2 regions of the Streptomyces sp. URMC 124 genome follow, and region 1 is predicted to be linked to the other one. Evidence: riboswitches for the same ligand, from Rfam matches in the RefSeq annotation. Region 1 holds a riboswitch; the other holds the start of a gene.

What was found. Region 1 has a riboswitch for thiamine pyrophosphate ahead of ACSNOG_RS04515 (thiamine ABC transporter substrate-binding protein). Riboswitches for the same ligand answer to the same signal wherever they lie in the genome.
Region 2: another riboswitch for thiamine pyrophosphate. It lies ahead of thiO (glycine oxidase ThiO); the one in region 1 lies ahead of ACSNOG_RS04515 (thiamine ABC transporter substrate-binding protein).

What each region holds. Positions count from the first base shown of each region.
Region 1 covers NZ_JBPQTS010000012.1:49,796-54,199, forward strand. Annotated here, with positions in the region: gene ACSNOG_RS04505 (phosphatidate cytidylyltransferase) at 1-992, shown strand, start outside; gene rlmN (23S rRNA (adenine(2503)-C(2))-methyltransferase RlmN) at 1,158-2,267, shown strand; TPP riboswitch at 2,334-2,441, shown strand; gene ACSNOG_RS04515 (thiamine ABC transporter substrate-binding protein) at 2,437-3,537, shown strand; gene ACSNOG_RS04520 (ABC transporter permease) at 3,513-4,404, shown strand, end outside.
Region 2 covers NZ_JBPQTS010000144.1:341-4,744, reverse strand. Annotated here, with positions in the region: gene ACSNOG_RS25360 (NAD(P)/FAD-dependent oxidoreductase) at 1-1,165, opposite strand, end outside; TPP riboswitch at 1,325-1,436, shown strand; gene thiO (glycine oxidase ThiO) at 1,435-2,625, shown strand; gene thiS (sulfur carrier protein ThiS) at 2,661-2,861, shown strand; gene ACSNOG_RS25345 (thiazole synthase) at 2,871-3,671, shown strand; partial or broken gene ACSNOG_RS25340 (protein kinase domain-containing protein) at 3,722-4,404, shown strand, end outside.

The DNA.
Region 1 (4,404 bases):
TCGCGGCGCAGACTCGCCCCATGCCCATCGTGCCCCCCTCAGGCGGAGACCAGGACGACCGTGACCAGGGGGCCGCTCATCTTCGCGGCCCCCTGTTCCGCGATGAACAGGAGCCCGACATCAGGCCCCAGGACCCCGCCCCGGTGCCTGCCTCCCCCGAGCCGCCGAAGGCAGGAAAGAAGAGCGCCGGCCGTGACCTGCGGGCGGCGATAGGGGTCGGCGTGGGCCTCGGTGCGGTCATCCTCGCCTCCCTGTTCATCTACAAGCCCGTCTTCCTCGGCGTGATCGTGATCGCCGTCGTGGTCGGGCTGTGGGAGCTGACCTCCCGCCTCGCCGAGCGCAAGGCGATCCGCGCCCCGCTGGTGCCGCTCGCGGTCGGCGGAGCCGCCATGGTCATCGCCGGTTACGCCAGCGGTGCCGAGGGCGCGTGGGTGGCCGTGGCCTTCACGGCCCTGGCCGTCCTCGTGTGGCGGATGACGGAGTCGCCGGACGACTACCTCAAGGACGTCACGGCCGGCATCTTCGCGGCCTTCTACGTGCCCTTCCTGGCCACTTTCGTGGCCCTCATGCTCGCCGCCGGAGACGGCGCGTGGCGGGTGCTCACCTTCCTGATCCTGACCGTGGTCAGCGACACGGGTGCGTACGCGGTGGGCTGGAAGTTCGGCAAGCGGAAGCTGGCCCCGCGCATCAGCCCCGGCAAGACGCGCGAGGGGCTGCTCGGGGCGGTCGCCTTCGCGATGGTCGCCGGCGCCCTGTGCATGCAGTTCCTGATCGACGGGGGTGCGTGGTGGGAGGGGCTGCTCCTCGGCCTCGCCGTCGCCATCAGCGCCACGCTGGGAGACCTCGGCGAGTCCATGATCAAGAGGGATCTCGGCATCAAGGACATGGGCGCCCTGCTGCCGGGGCACGGCGGCATCATGGACCGGCTGGACTCGCTCCTGCCGACCGCGCCGGTGGTGTGGCTCCTCATGGTCGTCTTCGTCGGCTCCTGAGCCGGGCCAGGTACCCTGGAAGGGCTCGCTGCCGTGCAGCGGGCCCTTTTCCGGCCCCGCGCCTGCGGGGGTGCCCCTGTGAGATCTCCGGGTTCCGGCTTCGTCCTGCCGCTGGCTCCGCGATTGCGGAGGTCATCCGCCGTCGTCAATGAGGAGTTTTTGCTCATGGCCCCCGCGCCTGGAGAACTGACGTTCGTCGCCCCCCGCGGCGCCAAGCTGCCCCCGCGGCACCTTGCCGACCTCTCGCCCGCCGAGCGGCGCGAGGCCGTCTCCGCGATCGGTGAGAAGCCGTTCCGGGCCAAGCAGCTCTCGCAGCACTACTTCGCCCGGTACGCGCACGATCCCGCCGCGTGGACCGACATCCCGGCGGCGGCGCGCGAGAAGCTCGCCGCCGAGCTGCTGCCGGAGCTCATGAGCGTCGTACGTCACATCTCGTGCGACGACGACACCACCCGGAAGACCCTCTGGCGGCTCCACGACGGCAAGCTGGTGGAGTCGGTGCTGATGCGCTATCCGGACCGCGTCACCATGTGCATCAGCTCGCAGGCGGGCTGCGGCATGAACTGCCCGTTCTGCGCCACCGGCCAGGCCGGCCTGGACCGCAATCTGTCGACGGCCGAGATTGTCCACCAGATCGTGGACGGCATGCGGGCGCTGCGCGACGGAGAGGTCCCCGGAGGCCCCGCGCGGCTGTCCAACATCGTCTTCATGGGTATGGGCGAGCCGCTGGCCAACTACAAGCGGGTCGTCGGCGCCATCCGCCGCCTCACGGATCCCGAGCCGGACGGCCTGGGGCTCTCCCAGCGCGGCATCACGGTCTCCACGGTGGGCCTGGTCCCGGCGATGCTGCGCTTCGCCGACGAGGGCTTCAAATGCCGTCTGGCCGTCTCCCTGCACGCCCCGGACGACGAGCTGCGCGACACCCTGGTGCCGGTCAACACGCGCTGGAAGGTCCGCGAGGTCCTCGATGCCGCGTGGGAGTACGCGGAGAAGTCCGGCCGCCGGGTCTCCATCGAGTACGCCCTGATCCGTGACATCAACGACCAGGCATGGCGCGGCGACCTCCTGGGCCGCCTCCTCAAGGGCAAGCGCGTGCACGTCAACCTCATTCCGCTCAACCCCACCCCGGGGTCGAAGTGGACGGCCTCGCGCCCCGAGGACGAGCGTGCCTTCGTCGCGGCGATTGCCTCGCACGGGGTGCCCGTCACCGTCCGCGACACACGTGGCCAGGAGATCGACGGCGCCTGCGGGCAGCTGGCAGCAGCCGAGCGCTGAGCCAGGGCCCCAGGTCAGACGCCGATCCATGGCGAGGGCACTGATACGGTGCCCTCGCACAAATGAACAATCCGACAGGGGAGCGCCCAGGGGGCGCTGAGAGTGCGGCACGGCCCGCAGACCCTCGGACCTGATCCGGGTCATACCGGCGTAGGGAGTCAGCTCGATCATGAACACCAACCTGCGGCGTGCCATCGGCGCAGTTGCCGCCGGCATGCTCGCCCTTCCGGCCCTGGCCGCGTGCGGCGGCTCGGACGGCTCCGGGAGCTCGGACACGTCCGAAGGCAAGGACAAGACCGTCACCCTGGTCTCGCACAACTCCTTCGCGGCGTCCGACGAGGTGCTGAAGCAGTTCACCCAGCAGACCGGTTACAAGGTCAAGGTCCTCAAGGGCGGCGACGCCGGCCAGGCCGTCAACCAGGCCATCCTCTCCAAGAGCCACCCGCAGGGCGACGTCTTCTTCGGCGTCGACAACACCTTGCTCTCCCGTGCGCTCGACAACGGCATCTTCGCGCCGTACGAGGCCAAGGGCCTGGACCGCGTCCCGAGGAAGCTGCAGGCCGACGCCGGCGAGCACCGGGTCACGCCCATCGACACCGGTGACATCTGCGTCAACTACGACCGCGCGTACTTCGCCGGCCACAAGCTGGCCCCGCCGCAGTCCCTGGACGACCTGATCAAGCCCGAGTACAAGAACCTGCTCGTCACCGAGAACGTCGCCACGTCCTCCCCGGGCCTCGCCTTTCAGCTCGCCACGATCGCCAAGTACGGCGACGACGGATGGCAGGACTACTGGAAGAAGCTCAAGGACAACGGCGTAGAGGTCGTCGACGGCTGGGAGCAGGCCTACAACGAGCGCTTCTCCGGCTCCGCGGGCGGCAAGAAGGCCAAGGGCGACAAGCCCCTCGTCGTCTCCTACGCCTCCAGCCCGCCGGCAGAGGTCCTCGGCGTGAAGCCGCAGCCCGCGGAGGGCCCGACCGGTGTGGCCACGGGCACCTGCTTCCAGCAGACGGAGTTCGCCGGGCTGCTGAAGGGCGCGAAGAACACCGAGGGCGGCAAGGCCCTGATCGACTTCCTGCTGAGCCGTACGTTCCAGGAGGACATGCCGCTGCAGATGTTCGTCAAGCCCGCCAACCAGGACGCCAAGCTGCCCGAGCTGTTCACCAAGTACGGCGCGCAGGTGAACGAGCCCGGCACCATGGCCCCCGAGAAGATCGCCAAGAACCGCGAGCAGTGGGTCAAGGCATGGTCCTCGCTCGTCCTGAAGTAGAGCCCGGGGCCCCTGCACGGGGCCCCGCACGAGGCCCCGGTGGGGCCGGGCGGCGGACAGCACTGCGGCTCGGCCTCATGGCCCTGCCGCTCGCCTTCTTCGCGGTGTTCTTCGCCTATCCCGTCGCGGCGATCGTCTCCCGGGGGCTGAAGGAGGGCGGACAGTGGCAGTTCGGCCGCATCGGCGAGGTCGTGACCGACCCGGCGATCGGCCACGTGCTGTGGTTCACCACCTGGCAGGCGGCCGCCTCCACCGCCCTCACGCTTGCCCTCGCCCTGCCCGGGGCGTACGCCTTCGCGCGGTTCGACTTCCCCGGCAAGCGCACGCTGCGCGCCGTGGTGACCGTGCCCTTCGTCCTGCCGACCGTCGTCGTCGGCTCGGCCTTCCTGGCGCTGCTCGGGCGCGGGGGGCTGCTGGACGAGTGGTGCGGGGTGCGTCTCGACACCACCGTCTGGGCGATCCTGATCGCCCACGTGTTCTTCAACTACGCCGTGGTCGTCCGCACCGTGGGCGGCCTGTGGGCCCAGCTCGACCCGCGCCAGGAGGAGGCGGCCAGGGTGCTGGGCGCGGGGCGCTTCGCGGCCTGGAGGCGGGTCACGCTGCCGGCGCTGGCGCCGGCCGTGGCCGCCGCGGCCCTCATGGTCTTCCTCTTCACCTTCACCTCCTTCGGCGTCGTGCAGATCCTCGGCGGTCCCCGCTACGCCACGCTGGAAGTCGAGATCTACCAGCAGACCGCCCAGATGCTCGACCTGCCGACCGCTGCCGTCCTGACGCTGGTGCAGTTCGCCGCCGTCGCCGCACTGCTGGCCGTGCACGCGTGGACGGTGCGGCGACGTGAGGCGACCTTGCGGCTGGTCGACCCGGCGC
Region 2 (4,404 bases), on a different contig from region 1:
GTGCCGCGGCCTTCAGCGGCACGGACGCGTCGGCGGCCTTGGCGCGGTCGAGGCGGGTGCCCTTCTCGATGAGCTTGCGGCCCTGCGCCAGGTCCCTGGGGCGGCCGACGGCCAGCAGGGCGACCAGGACGCCGTCGCGCAGCCAGCACACGCTCCAGGCGGAGCTCGCCGGGTCGCCGCGCCACAGCAGCTCGTCGGCGCCGGCGTGGTGGCCCGCGTACTGCACGAACCGCCCGAACTGCTCGGACCAGAAGTACGGCACCGGGTCGTAGGCGGGGCCCTCTGCCGGGCCGAGCACGATGTTCGCCGCGACGGTCCGCGGGCCCTGCATGGCGTTGTCCCAGTGGTGCACCAGCAGCCGCTCGCCGTAGCGGGCGGAGGGGAACGACGCGCAGTCGCCGACCGCGTAGACGCCCGGCAGCGAGGTGCGCAGCCGTTCGTCGGCGAGGACGGCGCGGTCCGCGCCGAGCGCGATGCCGGAGCTCTCCAGCCAGCCGGTCGCGGCGCGCGCCCCGACCCCGACGACCACGGCGCCGGCCGGCAGGCGGGTGCCGTCGGCCAGCACGACCGCGTCGTCCTCCACGGCGGTCACCCGCGCGCCGAGCACCAGCCGGGCGCCGCTCTCGGCGTACCAGGGGGCGATCCGGGCGGCGACCTCGGCGGGCATCGCGCCGGCGAGGACCCGGTCCGCGGCCTCCACCACGGTCACCTCGCAGCCCGCCTCCCGGGCGGCCGTGGCGACCTCGGCGCCGATCCAGCCCGCGCCGACGGCCACGACGTCGTGCTGCGCGGCCAGGACCGGCCGCAGCCGCACGGCGTCGTCGAGGGTGCGCAGCAGGTGGACGTTCGGCAGGTCCTCGCTGCCGGGCAGCCGGACGGGCTCGGCGCCGGTGGCGATGACCAGGACGTCGTAGGGCACCGGCCCCGAGGCGGTCTCCACCAGGCGCTCGGCCGGGCGCAGGCCGGTGGCCTCCCGCCCGAGCTGCAGGTCTGTCCCGAGCAGGGCGAAGTCCACCTCGAACGCGGAGCCGTCGGCCTTGCCCAGCAGGACGGCCTTGGAGAGCGGAGGCCTGTCGTACGGCGGGTGCGGCTCGGCGCCCAGCACGGTGACGGTGCCGGCCCAGCCGAGCTCGCGCAGGGCGACCGCGGTCTGCACGCCGGCCATTCCGGCACCCACGATGACGACGCGCCGCTCACTGGCGGCAAGTGGCTCTTCCCGGTGCTCGCTCACCCGATCACTGTAGGCCGAGGCCCGCACGCGCGGCCCTCCGGGCGCCCGGCAGGCCCTCGCCCCGGGTTCGCGCCGCGTACTAGGGTGGCCGGTGCACGCACTCGCGGGAGCCCGGACGACCGGGCTGAGAGGGAGGCTGGACGGCCTCCGACCGTACGAACCTGATCCGGGTCATGCCGGCGAAGGGAGGGGCTGGACACCTCATGGCCGCGTCGACGACCACACCGACCGCGCCGACCCCGTCCGCCTGCGACGTCCTCGTCGTGGGCGGCGGGCTCATCGGGCTCGTCACCGCCTGGCGCGCCGCACAGCGCGGACTGCGCACCGCCGTCGCCGATCCCGCACCGGGCGGCGGCGCGGCGCGCGTCGCCGCCGGGATGCTGGCCGCGGTGACCGAGCTGCACTACGGCGAGGAAGCGCTGCTCGCCCTCAACCTGGCCTCCGCGCGCCGCTATCCGCACTTCACGGCCGAGCTGGAGGAGGCGAGCGGTCTCGCCACCGGCTACCGCACCTGCGGCACGCTCGCCGTCGCCCTCGACGCCGACGACCGCGAGCACCTGCGCGAACTGCACGCCCTGCAGCAGCGCTGCGGCCTGGACTCGCAGTGGCTCACGGGCCGCGAGTGCCGCCGCCTGGAGCCGATGCTCGCGCCCGGCGTACGCGGGGGGCTGCGCGTCGACGAGGACCACCAGACCGATCCCCGCAGGCTCGCGCGGGCGCTGCTCACGGCCTGCGAGCGGGCCGGGGTCGCCTTCCACCGCGCCGGGGCCGCACGGCTGCTGCTCGCCGGGGACCGCGCCGCCGGCGCCGAGCTCGCGGACGGCAGCCGCATCGCCGCGGACCAGGTGGTGCTGGCCGCGGGCAGCCGCAGCGGGACGCTCGCTGGCGTCCCTGCCGAGGTCCTGCCGCCCGTGCGCCCGGTCAAGGGCCAGGTGCTGCGGCTGCGCGTCCCGGACGCGTACGCGCCCTTCCTCTCGCGCACCGTGCGGGCGGTCGTCCGCGGCGGCCCCGTGTACCTGGTGCCGCGCGAGAACGGCGAGCTCGTCCTCGGCGCGACCACCGAAGAGCTCGGCTGGGACACCACCGTCACCGCCGGCGGCGTCTACGAGCTGCTGCGCGACGCCCACGAGCTCGTGCCCGGCATCACCGAACTGCCCCTGGTGGAGACCTCCGCCGGGCTGCGCCCCGGCTCCCCCGACAACGCCCCCCTCCTCGGCCCGACCGCCCTGCCCGGGCTGCACGCCGCAACCGGCCACCACCGCAACGGCGTCCTCCTCACCCCGCTGACCGGCGACGTCATGGCCGAGGTGCTGACCACCGGGCGCCTCCCCGAGGAGGCCCGCCCCTTCACCCCCCGACGCTTCTCGAACGCGCTGCAGGAGCTGCCCGTATGAACCCCAGCGACCCCACTGACACCCCCGAGGCCCACATGGGCATCAGCGTCAACGGCGAGCACCGCGAGGTGCCCCACGGCCTGACCCTCGACACCCTCGTGGCGAGCATGACCACCGCGCCCGGCGGCGTGGCCGCCGCCGTCAACGAGGCCGTCGTGCCGCGCGGCCAGTGGCCCGCCACGCGGCTCGGCGCCGGCGACCGCATCGAGGTCCTCACCGCAGTGCAGGGGGGCTGATCAGCTCTGATGGCGGACGACCTGCTCACCATCGCCGGCACCACCTTCGGCTCCCGGCTGATCATGGGCACCGGCGGGGCGCCCAGCCTCGACGTCATGGAGCGCGCCCTGCTCGCCTCCGGCACCGAGCTGACCACCGTCGCGATGCGCCGCCTGGACGCGAGCGTCCGCGGCTCCGTGCTGTCCGTGCTGGAGCGGCACTCCATCCGGGTGCTGCCGAACACGGCCGGCTGCTACACGGCCGGCGAGGCCGTGCTGACGGCCCGGCTGGCCCGGGAGGCGCTCGGCACGGACTGGGTCAAGCTCGAAGTGATAGCCGACGAGCGCACGCTGCTGCCCGACCCCGTCGAGCTGCTGGACGCCGCGGAGATCCTCGTGGACGACGGCTTCACGGTGCTGCCGTACACCAGCGACGACCCGGTCCTCGCCCGCAAGCTGGAGGACGTCGGCTGCGCGGCGATCATGCCGCTGGGCTCGCCCATCGGCTCCGGCCTCGGCATCCGCAACCCGCACAACTTCCAGCTGATCACCGAGCGGGCCGGGGTCCCCGTGATCCTCGACGCGGGCGCCGGCACGGCCTCCGACGCGGCGCTCGCCATGGAGCTGGGCTGCGCCGCCGTGATGCTCGCCTCCGCGGTGACCCGCGCGCAGGAGCCGGTGCTGATGGCGGAGGCGATGCGGCACGCCGTGGAGGCGGGGCGGCTGGCGTACCGGGCGGGGCGGATCCCGCGGCGGCACTTCGCCGAGGCGTCGTCTCCTGCGGAGGGCCTGGCACGTCTCGATCCGGAGCGGCCCGAGTTCGCTCAGTAGCAGGGGCTGCCCGGTCGGGGCCTGGTCCCCACCCCTTTTAGACTCGTCGCGTGGATACGACGCTAGGGGACCCGTTGGTCGGGCACACGCTCGACGGCCGCTACCGGGTCGAGGCCCGCATCGCCGTGGGCGGCATGGCCACGGTCTACCGCGCCCTCGACACCCGGCTGGACCGGGTGCTCGCGGTCAAGGTGATGCACCCGGGCCTGGCCGCCGACACCGCGTTCGTCGAGCGCTTCATCCGCGAGGCCAAGTCGGTGGCGCGCCTGGACCACGCCAACGTGGTGGGGGTCTACGACCAGGGCACCGACGGCCCGTACGTCTATCTGGCGATGGAGTACGTGCCCGGGTGCACCCTGCGCGACGTGCTGCGCGAGCGCGGGGCCCTGCAGCCCCGCGCCGCCCTCGACATCCTGGAGCCGGTGCTGGCCGCGCTGGGTGCGGCCCACCTGGCGGGCCTGGTGCACCGCGACATGAAGCCCGAGAACGTGCTGATCGGCGACGACGGCCGGGTGAAGGTCGCCGACTTCGGCCTCGTCCGGGCGGTGGACACCAACACCACGGCATCCACCGGATCCGTCCTCGGCACCGTGTCGTACCTGGCCCCCGAGCAGCTGGAGCACGGCACCGCCGATCCGCGCGTGGACGTCTACGCGTGCGGCGTCGTCCTCTACGAAATGCTGACGGGTGCCAAGCCGCACACCGGGAGCACCCCGGCCCAGGTCCTCTACCA